Regions from separate parts of the Stenotrophomonas genospecies 5 genome, predicted to be linked through region 1. Evidence: predicted binding sites of a transcription regulator. Region 1 holds the regulator's gene; each other region holds the start of a gene.
What was found. Region 1 encodes HrcA, which represses chaperone genes, less so after heat shock. Its sites were predicted from a motif close to TTNGCACTCNNNNNNNNNGAGTGCNAA; they were not measured.

Region 1 (4,303 bases):
GTTGGCGATCTCGATCACCGAGACGTCGAAGGTACCGCCGCCCAGGTCGTACACAACGATCTTGCGATCCTTGTTGTCGCCCTTGTCCAGGCCATAGGCCAGCGCGGCCGCGGTCGGCTCGTTGATGATGCGCTTGACGTCCAGGCCCGCGATGCGGCCAGCATCCTTGGTGGCCTGGCGCTGGCTGTCGTTGAAGTAGGCCGGCACGGTGATGACCGCTTCGGTGACCTTCTCACCGAGGAAGTCCTCGGCGGTCTTCTTCATCTTCTCCAGTACCTTGGCCGAGATTTCCTGCGGCGCCATCTTCTTGGCGTCGCTGGTGGCCACCCACGCATCACCATTGTCATGGGCGAGGATGCTGTACGGGACGTGGGCGATGTCCTTCTGCACCTCGGCGTCGGTGAACTTGCGGCCGATCAGGCGCTTCACCGCGTAGAAGGTGTTCTTCGGGTTGGTCACCGCCTGGCGCTTGGCCGAGGCACCGACCAGGACTTCGCCGTCCTTGGTGTAGGCGACGATCGACGGGGTGGTGCGATCGCCTTCCGAATTCTCGATGACGCGGGCCTTGCCGCCGTCCATGATCGCCACGCACGAGTTGGTGGTGCCGAGGTCGATACCAATGATCTTGCCCATGGGGGAGACTCCTGAGAAATGCTGTGTGGATGTCAGTCCGGCCGCTCGGCCGGTGGATGAATGGGATGTGGGGGAGGCTCGTGGAACATTCAAGCCATCTCCCGAACGCTGTGTTCAGCCGTTCAAGGTTCGCCGGGCATGGCCCGGCGATGACGATCCGGGGGTAGCACCGGGCCATGCCCGGCGGCCGCTCCCGGATCGACCGCTCAGTCGGCGGCCACCACCACCAGCGCCGGCCGCAGCAGGCGCTCGTTGAGCAGATAGCCCTTCTGGAACACGGTCACCACGCTGCCCGGGGCGGCGTCCGGGGCCGGCACCTGGCTGATCGCCTGGTGGTGCTCCGGGTTGAACGGCTGGCCGGTCGGGTCAATCAGGACCAGGCCGTTGTCGGCGGCGACCTTCAGCAGCTGCTTGTAGGTCAGCTCCAGGCCCTCGCGCAGCGGGTGCGGGTCGTCGCCGGCGGCCTTCAGGCCGGCATCCAGGCTGTCGAACACGGGCAGCAGTTCGCCCAGCAGCTTCTCGTTGGCGAACTTGCGGGCCTGCTCGATGTCGCGGGCCACGCGCTTGCGCTGGTTCTCCAGGTCGGCGCGCTCACGCAGCGCATCGGCCCTGACCTGCTCGACTTCCGCGCGCAGGCGCTCCACTTCGTCATTGACGCCTGCTGCGGCGGCCGCGTCGGCGGCGCTCTGCTGGGATTCGAAATCTGGATGTTCGTGGTTCATGTCTGGGTCCCTGGCGGTCACTCCCCGCCTCCACCCACCCTAGTGTGGGCGGGATGCTGCGTTTCAAGCGTCCGCGGCACCGGATCCGCGCCCGGTCGGTGAAAAGGCCGCGCCCAGCACGTCGGCGGTGGCCTGTACCAGCGGGATCATGCGGTCGTAGGCCATCCGCTTCGGCCCGATCACCCCCAGCACGCCCAGCACCTGCCCATTGGCCGCATACGGGGCGGTCACCAGCGAAACGCCCTGCAGCGGCATCATCCCGGTCTCTTCGCCGATGAAGATGCGCACGCCCGGGGCCTGGATGGTCCGCTCCAGCAGCTGCAGGATCTCGCGCTTGCTGGAAAAGAGCTCGAACAGTTCACGCAGGCGCTCCAGGTCGGACAGGTCCTGGACCCCCATCAGGCGGGTCTGGCCCGCCACCAGCATGTCGTCGGCCGCGGGCTGCAGGGCCTGCTCGGCCAGTTCGATGCTGTGCGCCAGCAGCTGCTCCAGCTCGGAACGGGCATCGCGCAGTTCCAGCAGCAGGCGCGTCCGGATCTCCGCCAGCGGCAGCCCGGCGAAATGGGCGTTGAGGTAATTGGCGACCTGCTCCAGCTGGCCCGGGGCGAAGTCCTGGCGGGTTTCGATCACCCGGTTCTGGACCTCGTTGTCGGCGAACACCAGGATCGCCAGCACCCGGCGGCCGTCCAGCGCCACGAAATCGATCTGGCGGAAGGCGAACTGCTCGCGCCGCGGCGCGCTGACCACGCCGACGAAGTGGCTCATCGCCGACAGCAGCTCGGAGGCACTGCCGAGCAGGGCCTGGGTGCTGCCGCCACCGGCCAGTTCCTGGCGCAAGCGGGCCAGCTCGCCCTCGCCCGGCGGCTGCATCTGCAGCAGGCTGTCGACAAACACCCGGTAGCCATGCGCGGTCGGGATCCGCCCGGCGGAGGTATGCGGCGACGCCAGCAGGCCCAGGTCCTCCAGGTCGCCGAGGATGTTGCGGATGGTGGCCGGGCTGACTTCCAGCCCGGCCACGCGCGCCAGCGTCTGCGAGCCCACGGGCTCACCATCCTGGATGTGGCGCGCGATCAGCGTGCGCAGCAGATGGCGCGCGCGCGGGGCGAGTTGGTCGGCGGAACCGTGCATGGAATCAACCTGTGAGACACGGAGACTAGATAATGGCGCCGGATCACCTTGGCAAGCCATTGGACCGCCCGCGTGCGCGTGCTAGCGTTGCGCGGCTCAGATACCCCCAGACCCATGCTCAGACACCTATCGATCAAGGATTTCGCCGTCGTCCGCGCTACCGAACTTGAATTCGGGCCTGGCATGACCGTGGTTTCAGGCGAGACCGGCGCCGGCAAGTCGCTGATGGTCGACGCGCTGGGCTTCCTGTCCGGCCTGCGCGCCGACAGCGGCGTGGTCCGCCACGGTGCCGCCCGTGCCGAGCTGTCGGCCGAGTTCGCGCTGGAGCATCTGCAGGCCGCACGCCAGTGGCTGGCCGACAACGAGCTGGACGATGAGGACCAGTGCCAGCTGCGCCGCGTGATCCGCGCCGACGGCGGTTCGCGGGCCTGGATCAACGGCCGCCCGGTCACCCTCGCCCAGCTGGGCGAACTGGCCGCGCTGCTGGTGGAAATCCACGGCCAGCATGAACAGCAGGCCCTGCTGGCGCGTCCTTCCCAGCTGGCCCTGCTCGATGCCTATGCCGGCAACGAGGAAGAGCGCCGTCAGGTCCGCCGCGCCGCAGCCGCCTGGCAGGCACTGGTCGATGAATCCCTGGCGCTGTCGCAACAGGGCGACGTCAGTGACCGTATCGGTTTCCTCGAGCATCAGCTGCGCGAACTGGACCGTGAGGATCTGGAGCCCGAATCGATCCTCGCGCTGGGCGCCAGCCATCGGCGCCAGGCCCATGCCAGCGCGCTGCTGACCGCCTGCCAGGCCGCCAGCAACCAGCTCAACGGCGACGAGGGCAGCTCGGCACTGGATCAGCTGCAGCAGGTGCGGCACGAACTGGCCCGGCTGATCGAACACGACCCGCGCCTGGGCGAGGTGGACAGCCTGATCGAAAACGCGTCGATCCAGCTGCACGAAGCCCTGTCCCTGCTCGACCGCGTGCACGACGACCTGGATGCCGACCCCGAGCAGTTCGAGGAGAACGAGCGCCGTCTCGGCCGCCTGCACGACCTTGCGCGCAAGCATCGCGTGCCGATGGACGAACTGGGCGCGCAGCGCGAGCGCATGCATGCCGAAGTGGAGCAGCTGCGCGGCGCCGACGAACGGCTGCAGCGCCTGGCCGGCGAGATCGACAAGGCCGCGGCCGCTTGGCGGGTGCAGGCCGAAGCACTGACCGCAAGCCGGCGCAGTGCGGCGGCCGCGCTGTCGACCACCACCACCGGCATCATCGCCGAGCTGGGCATGGGCGGTGGCCAGTTCCTGATCGAGCTGGAACCCCAGGACGGCGGCAAGCCCGACCCGCAGGGCGCCGAACGCGTGGAGTTCCTGGTCGCGGCCAATGCCGGTCAACCACCACGCGCCCTGCGCAAGGTGGCCTCGGGTGGCGAACTGTCGCGCATCTCGCTGGCAATCGAAGTGGCCGCGCTCGACCTGGACGCCGTGCCGACCATGGTGTTCGACGAAGTCGACTCGGGCATCGGTGGCGCGGTGGCCGACATCGTCGGCCAGAAACTGCGCGCCCTTGGCGAGAAGCGCCAGGTGCTGTGCGTGACCCACCTGCCGCAGGTCGCGTCCAAGGGCCATGCCCACTACCGGGTCAGCAAGGCACCGGTGGAAGGCATGACCCAGAGTGCGGTGGAGAAGCTGGACCTCAAGGCACGCGAGGAAGAACTGGCACGCATGCTCGGTGGCGTCGAAGTGAGCAAGGAAGCGCGCGCGGCCGCCCGCAAGCTGCTGCAGGTCTGACGCCGGCGGCGTCGAGCGACGCCCGGTCCGTCCCACCGCAGGTT
Region 2 (4,303 bases), 2.3 Mb from region 1:
ACAAAGCTCTCCAGAGACTCCGGGTAATCAAAATCAGCGTAGATCCTCTCAACCTCTCCGAGCGGATCAGCAATCTCATCGCGCTTGGCGTAGGCGTCCGCGAGAAATGCAACAAGCCACCTTCTGAGAATCTCATCCTCGTTTGAGTTCTTATCGAATGCCGCCAACTGCGCAGCTACGCTATTACGCTCATCGGGAAGAACCCCTTCAAGCGTTTCAATCAAGGCGTTCAGATTGAACTTCCCTTCCAGTTCCTTCTGCTCCGACGCGCAGTGCTTCACAACCTCAAAGTCAATCAGATGGCGCCCCAGTGCCCATGCCACCTCGGTCTGACTCCAGGGTCCATAGGGTTGAATACAGTCATACGTTCTCATGGACACTCACTTCTTGTTTGGTATTCCGTTCATGCTGCCACCTTCCACAAATCTTTGATGGGTCAAGTCGCCAGCCTTGTCGACTATGTATTCAAATCGACCGGCCTTTCCATTGAGTTCACCTGGCAGCTGCGTCAGAGTGCGGACCACGCCGTCACCCCCTGTCAACGGAGTATGAACACCCGCTTCTGCAGCGGTCTCTCGCATAAAGGTCGCCGAATTGTGCCCAGCGTCGGCTTTGAGTGCACTTCCCACAGGTCGGGAATTCAAAAGTGCCCGACCTTCAACACTCAGGGCTTTGGATGCCGCCACACCTGCTCCACCGGCACCTGTAACTCCTGCGATATCAGCAGCGATACTGGTAGCTGCTGATACGACACTTGGATTGGCCATCGCAACCATGCCAGCTTCGATCAGCACTGGGGCAGCCATTGCCGCTGTAACAGCGATTGCGGCCGGTCTCATCGGCTCGTATACGGCGCCATTTCCGGCAGCAATATCCCTCCGATGCTGCTCAACGAATCGCTCTGCGGCCTGCCTTCCATCCGCATCGACGAACCTGTAGGGATTCCCGTTCGCGTACCGATACCTATTGAACTGCTCAACTGGCTTTTGGTGAGCGGTGACTGGGTCCACTGACAAAAACACACCCAGTTGTGGATCCATGTAGCGCTGTTGCATGTAGCTCAGCCCTGTGGCCGAGTCACTCACATGTCCGGCGTACCCAGGTCCATCCGTGACCTGACCGCCTACCACGGCCCCGTAGGGCTCGTAGTCATATCGTTTGATGACGTTGCCGTTGGCATCGCTTTCGGCCACAACCGAGCCGAGGGCATCAGTGTGAATGTATGTGATCGTTGTCTGGGCGATTGCGGATGGTGACAGGCCAAGGCCCATCAGCAGCAGGCAGCACAGCCAGGCGCCTATGACACCAAGCTTGCGAGTTCGATCTTCAATTCCCCGAAGCGGGTCGACACACCGCCTGCAGTTCTCTCAAACCTGCGCATCATTCCAATCCATGAAAGAGCCTTGAAGCAAGGCTTGGCATTCATAGCACAGAAGGGTAATCATCGGAGTCCAACTCCAGGACTGAGGCCAAAGGGAGGATTCTGCATTGGGCCAGGCCCTTCGCTATAAACCTCGCGAGGGCTTGAACGGCTACCGACAGCGCAAGAGTGCCAGCCATGGGCTGATACTACTGAAGCACCCGATCAGCGGCCCGCATCACTAACTGCCATGCCGGCCAAACGAAAAGCCCCGACCAACGCCGGGGCTTTTCATCAGAACGGGTGCCGGAGATAGAAACCGAACCTAAGATCCATGCCTTACGCGGTGAACAGCGCCTTCATCTTCTTCAGGGCATTCGCCTCGACCTGGCGGATGCGTTCGGCCGACACGCCGTACTCGTCTGCCAGTTCCTGCAGCGTCACCTTGCTGTCCGCATCCAGCCAACGGCGGCGGATGATGTCACGCGAACGCGCATCCAATTCGGCCATGCCTTCGCGCAGCAGCTGCAGCTGGTTGTCCTCGCTGTCGGCACGCTCGTAGGCCATCGACGGATCTTCATCGTTGGCCACCAGGTATGCGGCCGGCGACGGCGGCGCATGATCATCATCCTCGTCGCTGGGCGCATCGAAACCGATATCGCGACCGGACAGGCGCGACTCCATTTCCATGACCTCGCGCTCGGACACGTTCAGATCCTTGGCCACCGCGCTGACTTCCGCGGCGTTCATCCAGCCCAGGCGCGTCTTCGACTTGCGCAGGTTGAAGAACAGCTTGCGCTGCGCCTTGGTGGTGGCGACCTTGACGATGCGCCAGTTCTTCAGGATGAACTCGTGCATCTCGGCACGGATCCAGTGCACGGCGAAGGAGACCAGGCGCACGCCCATGTCCGGGTCGAAGCGCTTGACCGCCTTCATCAGGCCGATGTTGCCTTCCTGGATCAGGTCGCCCAGGGCGAGGCCATAGCCGTTGTAGCCGCGGGCCACGTGCACCACGAAGCGCAGGTGCGAATGCACCAGCTCACGGGCAGCGTCCAGATCGTTGCCGTCGCGGAAGCGACGGGCCAGGTCCTGTTCGTCATCGACCGACAGCACCGGGATCTGGTGCACGGCACCGATGTAGGCGTCCAGCGAACCGAGCGCACTGGGAATCGGGAGATTGTTTGCCACAAGGGCAGTAGAGGTGTTCTGGCTCATAGGCACCCATCTTAGCAGTCCGGGATTTGGACTGCTAAAGGAGGAAAAAGTTCCAGCATCCTATTGATGCAACACTGGTCCCAAACAGAGCCCTACCGTAGCGCGATTTGATGACAGTGGCGAGCGCGCTTTTCGGGATTCACAATCCCTTGGAATTCAACCAATTACCTGCCGGGAACCGACCGATTCCGGTCAAGCGGAGCTGAACGGGCCGTTCCGGAGGCCCATTCAGGCCAGGAAACGTTGCCCGGTGTTCAGGCCCGGCTGCCGGCGGAGGTCAAAGCGCCGCGCGCGGCGGCAGCGACCAGTCGATCGGCGCCTGCCCGCGACGCTGCAGATAGTCGTTGGCCATCGAGAAATGCCGGCAGCCGAGGAAGCCACGATGGGCCGACAGCGGCGAGGGATGCGGGGCTTTCAGCACACGGTGGCGCCGGGTATCGATGACCTTGCCCTTCTGCTGCGCGTAGGCCCCCCAGAGCATGAACACCAGGCCTTCGCGTTCGCGGTTGAGCACATCCACCACGTGGTCGGTGAAGCCTTCCCAGCCGCGGCCCTGGTGGGCGCCGGCCCTGCCCTCCTCCACCGTCAGCACGGCATTGAGCAGCAGCACGCCGCGCTGCGCCCACGGCACCAGGCAGCCGTGATCGGGACGGGGGATGCCGAGGTCGCCCTCGATCTCCTTGTAGATGTTCAGCAGCGATGGCGGCACCGGAACGCCGGCGGGCACCGAGAAGCTCAGTCCATGCGCCTGGCCGCGCCCGTGGTACGGGTCCTGGCCCAGGATCACCACTTTCACCTGTTCGAACGGCGTGGCGTCGAACGCCGCGAAGATCTGCGGCCCCGGCGGGAACACCGCCGCGCCGGCCGCCTTGCGCTGGCGCAGGAAGGTGGAGAGTTCGCGCATCTGCGGCTGCAACAGGTAATCGCCGACCTGCTGCTTCCAGCTCGGTTCCAGCTGGATCGTCGGGGTGTCCACTACGTCATCGGTCATCGCAACAGGGGTCCATCGTTCAAGCGGGCCAGGCGCAGCTGGAACAGCACCTTGGTCACCAGCAGGCGCTCCTCGATCGGCTTCAGCACCAGATCATTGGCACCGGCCTGCAGCAACCCGGTCTGGTTGTGTGGATTGCCGTCGCCGGTCATCACCAGCACCGGCAGTCGGCGTTTGCCGTAGCCGAAATCCACGCGTACGCGCTGCACCACGTCGCGTCCGCTCAATTCGCCCTTCAGGGTGACGTCGGTCAACACCAGGTCGATGCGGTGGCGGCTGCGGCCCAGCGATTCGGCCGTGAGCAGGGTGAAGGCCTCTTCGGCACTGACCACGTGCAGCACGTTGAGCTGCTGGCGTTCGAGCATGCGCTTGGTCGCCTCCGCCACCACCCGGCTGTCCTCGATGTAGAGGATGGTCGCCCCGGGAATGGTCTGCGGCTGCACATAGCCACGGATGAAGGTCGCCAGCGCCTCATGGCCCAGCGCCTTGTCGAAATAGTCGGTGACGTACTCGGTGAAGCGCCGCTGCTCCAGATGCTGCTGCGCATCGCCGGAGACCACGATCACCGGCACGTACGCCTGGCCGGCAGCTTCGCGGACCGTCCGCGCCAGCGCCAGGCCGTCACCGTCACGCAGGGTCAGCGAGGTGGTGACCAGGTCCACCGGCCCCTGCGCCAGCGCCTGCTGGGCATCCTCGATGCTGTCGCAGCCGATCACCTCCACGCCCGGCAGATCACG
Region 3 (4,303 bases), 2.3 Mb from region 1:
TGCACTCGGGGAGTTCATACGGATGCAGTTCGACGATCCGTGCCATCGCTGCCTCCACGCGGCTGGCCGTAGTCTTCACCAGCAGCTGCAGCTCGGCATCGGTAGTGACCTCGCCCTGCCAGCGGTAGGTCGACTGCGCCCCTTCCAGGCGCGTCACGCAGGCGGCCAGGCGCTCGCCGACCAGCGCATGCGCGATGCGCTCGGCACTGGCCCGGTCCGGGCAGGTGGTCAACAGCAGCAGGACGGGATCGACGGTCGGCATGACCGTCGAGTATAGGGCCGCCGCCGGATCAAGGTCCGGCGGCGGCGATGGACCGCTGCGTTGCGCGGTCAGTTGGCCAGCTGGCAGGTCGCCGGCTTGGCCGAGGTGAACAACGCCGGCGTCGCCCACTCGGGGTGGTCGATGAACGGGTTGCGGTTGCCCTGGAAGCTGTAGATCACGTCGTTGCGCGCGCGCTCGGCGTCGTCCGGCGGATCGGACAGATGCCAGTCGATCAGGGTCGAGAGCAGGCCCATGTAGGCCGGCGAACTGCTGGTCCTGACGATCCGGCTGCGGTCGTCGGTCAGCTCCAGGTCCGGCTCGGACTGGCCGGTGGCTGCATCCTTGCCGCCCTCGTAGCGGATCGCCATGTACATCACCGCGCGCGCCATGTCGCCCTTGCGATGGCCCCACACCTCGAAGGTGCCGGTGTTGCCGTCCGGCGTGCGCACCCAGTTGGAATTGCCCGGGTAGCCGCCGCTGCCGCCGCCATGGCCGTTGTTGGCCTCGGTGGCGCGCTCGCCACAGTTGGCATCGCACTTGCCGAACGGCTTGTTGCCGCGGTCGGCATTCCACTGCGCATCGGTCAGGTACAGCATGTGGGTGTCGGTGTAGGGCGCGTACGGCAGGCCCTTGTCGCCGGTGGTGCTGGCAAAGCCCAGCGAGTTCGGCCAGGTGTGCTCGCGGTTGTAGGTCAGGCCGCTGCCCGTGCCAGCGCGATCGCTGACCTTGGCGTAGCTGCGGTTGCGATAGGCATCGAGGATGCGGTTGGGATTGTTCGGATCCTCGTCGGCGATCTCCAGGATGGTCCAGGTGCTGGTGCCCGACCCGCTGTACGGATAGGCGGTGTGGCCCTTGATGGTCGCGTGCAGCGAGCAGCGCAGCTGGCTCGGGCTGGAGGTGTTGACCCTGGAGTAGTAGCCCGCCGGTACGCCGGGATTGCCCGGATCGGGGTTGCCCGTGGCGCTGGCCACGGTGAAGGCGATGCGGCTGTCGGCAGCCGGATGCGCGCCCTGCAGGTCGGTGATGCGCGCGGCGCGGATGTCGAAGCGGCAGGCCTCACCGGCCACCAGCGCGGTGTTGGTGGACAGCTTCACGCTCCTGCCGCTGGCCGGGTGGGTCAGCGGTACGCTGCCGGAGGCGCCGCAGCTCAGCGCGAAGGCGCCGCTGGCCAGGTTCACCGTCTCGCTGAACACCACTTCCAGATCGGCCGCGGCCGGGAACGTGCTGCTGCCCTGGGCGGGGGTGGTGGTGGACACCGATGGCGGCGTATTGGGACCGGGCGTACCCTCACCGCTGAAGGTCTGGCCGTTGTTGCAGCTGCCGAAGGTGTGCGTCGCCGATTCGGCCCAGGTGAAGTGGGCGTACTGGCTGCCGCTGCCCGTCAGCTGCAGTGAGGTGCCAGGGGCCGTGCTGTTGGTCTCGGCCACCGGAATGTTCTGGCTGGTCATGCCTGCGGCAGGACCGCCGGAGGCAGTGATCGTGCCCTCATAGCTGAGGAACTGGACCACCTTGCCGCTGGCGTCGACCAGCGCGATGCCGTCGTTGGGACCGTTCTGGATGCCGTTGGTCGGATAGCTGACCACGGCCAGGGTGGCGCTGCCGCACCCGGCGGCGCTGCCGGCAGGGACGGCCGTGTTGGCGTACACCGAAGCGGCCGACGGCGTGCTGCCGTTATAGAGATACAGCCGATAGCCGGACAGATCCTCGCCGGCGGTGGCCACGACCTCGATCGCCTCGCCGACGTCACCGGCTGCGGTGCTGTCGTCGTAATGCAGTTCGTTGATGAAGACCTCGGCCTGGGCCGGCGCGGTGGCCAGGGCCAGCACGCAGGCGGTGGCGAGCAGGGACAGCAATCGCATCGACGACTCCTTGTGATTGGGAATGCGCGGCCGAGCCTAAGGCCGATCCAGTGACACTTTGTCGTAAATGAACGTCAGATATCTGACAGTGCGACGTTGGTCACCTAATTCGGGGCCACCCCACCGCACTGCCGCAGCGTCCGGCGCGGAAACTTTTTTCGCGACGCCCCTTGAAAGCCTCCCGGGGGGCTCCATCTCTGCCGTGCTCCCGACCTTGTCGGGTTTCTTCACGTGCGGTTCTGGCACTCGCCTGGTGCGAGTGCTAACATCGCCGGACTTTTTTAGACCAATCAATCACTTAAGAGGTCTCCTATGAGCATCAAGCCGCTGCACGACCGCGTTGTGGTCAAGCCGATCGAAGCCGACGAAATCTCCGCCGGTGGCATCGTCATCCCCGACTCGGCCAAGGAAAAGTCCACCAAGGGTGAAGTCGTGGCCGTCGGCCCCGGCAAGCCGCTGGACAACGGCAGCGTGCGCGCGCCGTCCCTGAAGGTCGGTGACAAGGTCATCTACGGCCAGTACGCCGGCAGCTCGTACAAGAGCGAAGGCGTCGAGTACAAGGTCCTGCGCGAAGACGACGTGCTCGCCGTCATCGGCTGAGCCCCGCCGCGACCTGTTTCAACCTGATCCCCACATCCCAGCCGCCGGGCACGGCCCGGCGCGACCAATGAGGTAATTGCAATGGCTGCCAAGGATATCCGTTTCGGTGAAGACGCCCGTTCGCGCATGGTGCGCGGCGTCAACGTTCTCGCCAATGCCGTCAAGGCCACCCTCGGCCCGAAGGGCCGCAATGTCGTGCTCGAGAAGAGCTTCGGCGCCCCGACCATCACCAAGGACGGCGTCTCCGTCGCCAAGGAAATCGAACTGGCTGACAAGTTCGAGAACATGGGCGCGCAGATGGTGAAGGAAGTTGCTTCGCGCACCAACGACGACGCCGGCGACGGCACCACCACCGCCACCGTGCTGGCCCAGGCCCTGATCCGCGAAGGCGCCAAGGCCGTTGCTGCCGGCATGAACCCGATGGACCTCAAGCGCGGTATCGACAAGGCCGTCGTGGCTGCCGTCACCGAGCTGAAGAACATCTCCAAGCCGACCGCTGACGACAAGGCGATCGCCCAGGTCGGCACCATCTCGGCCAACTCGGACGAGTCGATCGGCCAGATCATCGCTGACGCGATGAAGGAAGTCGGCAAGGAAGGCGTGATCACCGTTGAAGAAGGCTCGGGCCTGGACAACGAGCTGGACGTGGTCAAGGGCATGCAGTTCGACCGCGGCTACCTGTCCCCGTACTTCATCAACAACCAGCAGTCGCAGACCGCTGACCTGGATGACCCGTTCATCCTGCTGCACGACAAGAAGATCTCCAACGTCCGTGACCTGCTGCCGGTGCTGGAAGGCGTCGCCAAGGCCGGCAAGCCGCTGCTGATCGTGGCCGAGGAAGTCGAAGGCGAAGCGCTGGCGACCCTGGTGGTCAACACCATCCGTGGCATCGTCAAGGTCGTGGCCGTGAAGGCCCCGGGCTTCGGCGACCGTCGCAAGGCGATGCTGGAAGACATGGCCGTGCTGACCGGCGGCACCGTGATCTCCGAAGAAGTGGGCCTGTCGCTGGAGAAGGCCACCATCAAGGACCTGGGCCGCGCCAAGAAGGTGCAGGTCTCCAAGGAGAACACCACCATCATCGACGGCGTGGGCGACAAGGCTGCGGTCGAATCGCGCGTTGCGCAGATCAAGACCCAGATCCAGGACACCTCCTCGGATTACGACCGCGAGAAGCTGCAGGAACGCGTGGCCAAGCTGGCCGGCGGCGTTGCCGTGATCAAGGTGGGTGCGTCCACCGAAATCGAAATGAAGGAAAAGAAGGATCGCGTCGACGACGCCCTGCACGCTACCCGTGCAGCCGTTGAAGAAGGCGTGGTTCCGGGCGGCGGCGTTGCACTGGTCCGTGCGGTCACCGCGCTGGCCGGCCTGAAGGGCGCCAACGAAGACCAGAACCACGGCATCCAGATCGCCCTGCGCGCGATGGAAGCCCCGCTGCGCGAGATCGTCGCCAACGCCGGCGAAGAGCCGTCCGTCATCGTCAACAAGGTCAAGGAAGGCAGCGGCAGCTTCGGCTACAACGCCGCCACCGGTGAGTTCGGCGACATGCTGCAGTTCGGCATCCTGGACCCGACCAAGGTGACCC

Region 2: a site for HrcA is predicted at 2,587-2,613, ahead of rpoH (RNA polymerase sigma factor RpoH). Genes of this name have one in related genera too.
Region 3: a site for HrcA is predicted at 2,361-2,387, ahead of ACX9OW_RS13135 (co-chaperone GroES). Genes of this name have one in related genera too.

Annotation. Positions count from the first base shown of each region.
Region 1 is NZ_JBTMUW010000001.1:583,090-587,392, reverse strand. Features, by position in the region: gene dnaK (molecular chaperone DnaK) at 1-633, opposite strand, end outside; gene grpE (nucleotide exchange factor GrpE) at 840-1,355, opposite strand; gene hrcA (heat-inducible transcriptional repressor HrcA) at 1,419-2,483, opposite strand; gene recN (DNA repair protein RecN) at 2,598-4,259, shown strand; gene ACX9OW_RS02880 (LysR family transcriptional regulator) at 4,303-4,303, opposite strand, start outside.
Region 2 is NZ_JBTMUW010000001.1:2,897,351-2,901,653, forward strand. Features, by position in the region: gene ACX9OW_RS13325 (DUF2247 family protein) at 1-323, opposite strand, end outside; gene ACX9OW_RS13330 (RHS repeat domain-containing protein) at 381-1,271, opposite strand; gene rpoH (RNA polymerase sigma factor RpoH) at 1,700-2,575, opposite strand; gene ung (uracil-DNA glycosylase) at 2,853-3,566, opposite strand; gene ACX9OW_RS13345 (response regulator) at 3,563-4,303, opposite strand, start outside.
Region 3 is NZ_JBTMUW010000001.1:2,853,801-2,858,103, reverse strand. Features, by position in the region: gene cutA (divalent-cation tolerance protein CutA) at 1-262, opposite strand, end outside; gene ACX9OW_RS13140 (endonuclease) at 331-2,121, opposite strand; gene ACX9OW_RS13135 (co-chaperone GroES) at 2,434-2,721, shown strand; gene groL (chaperonin GroEL) at 2,803-4,303, shown strand, end outside.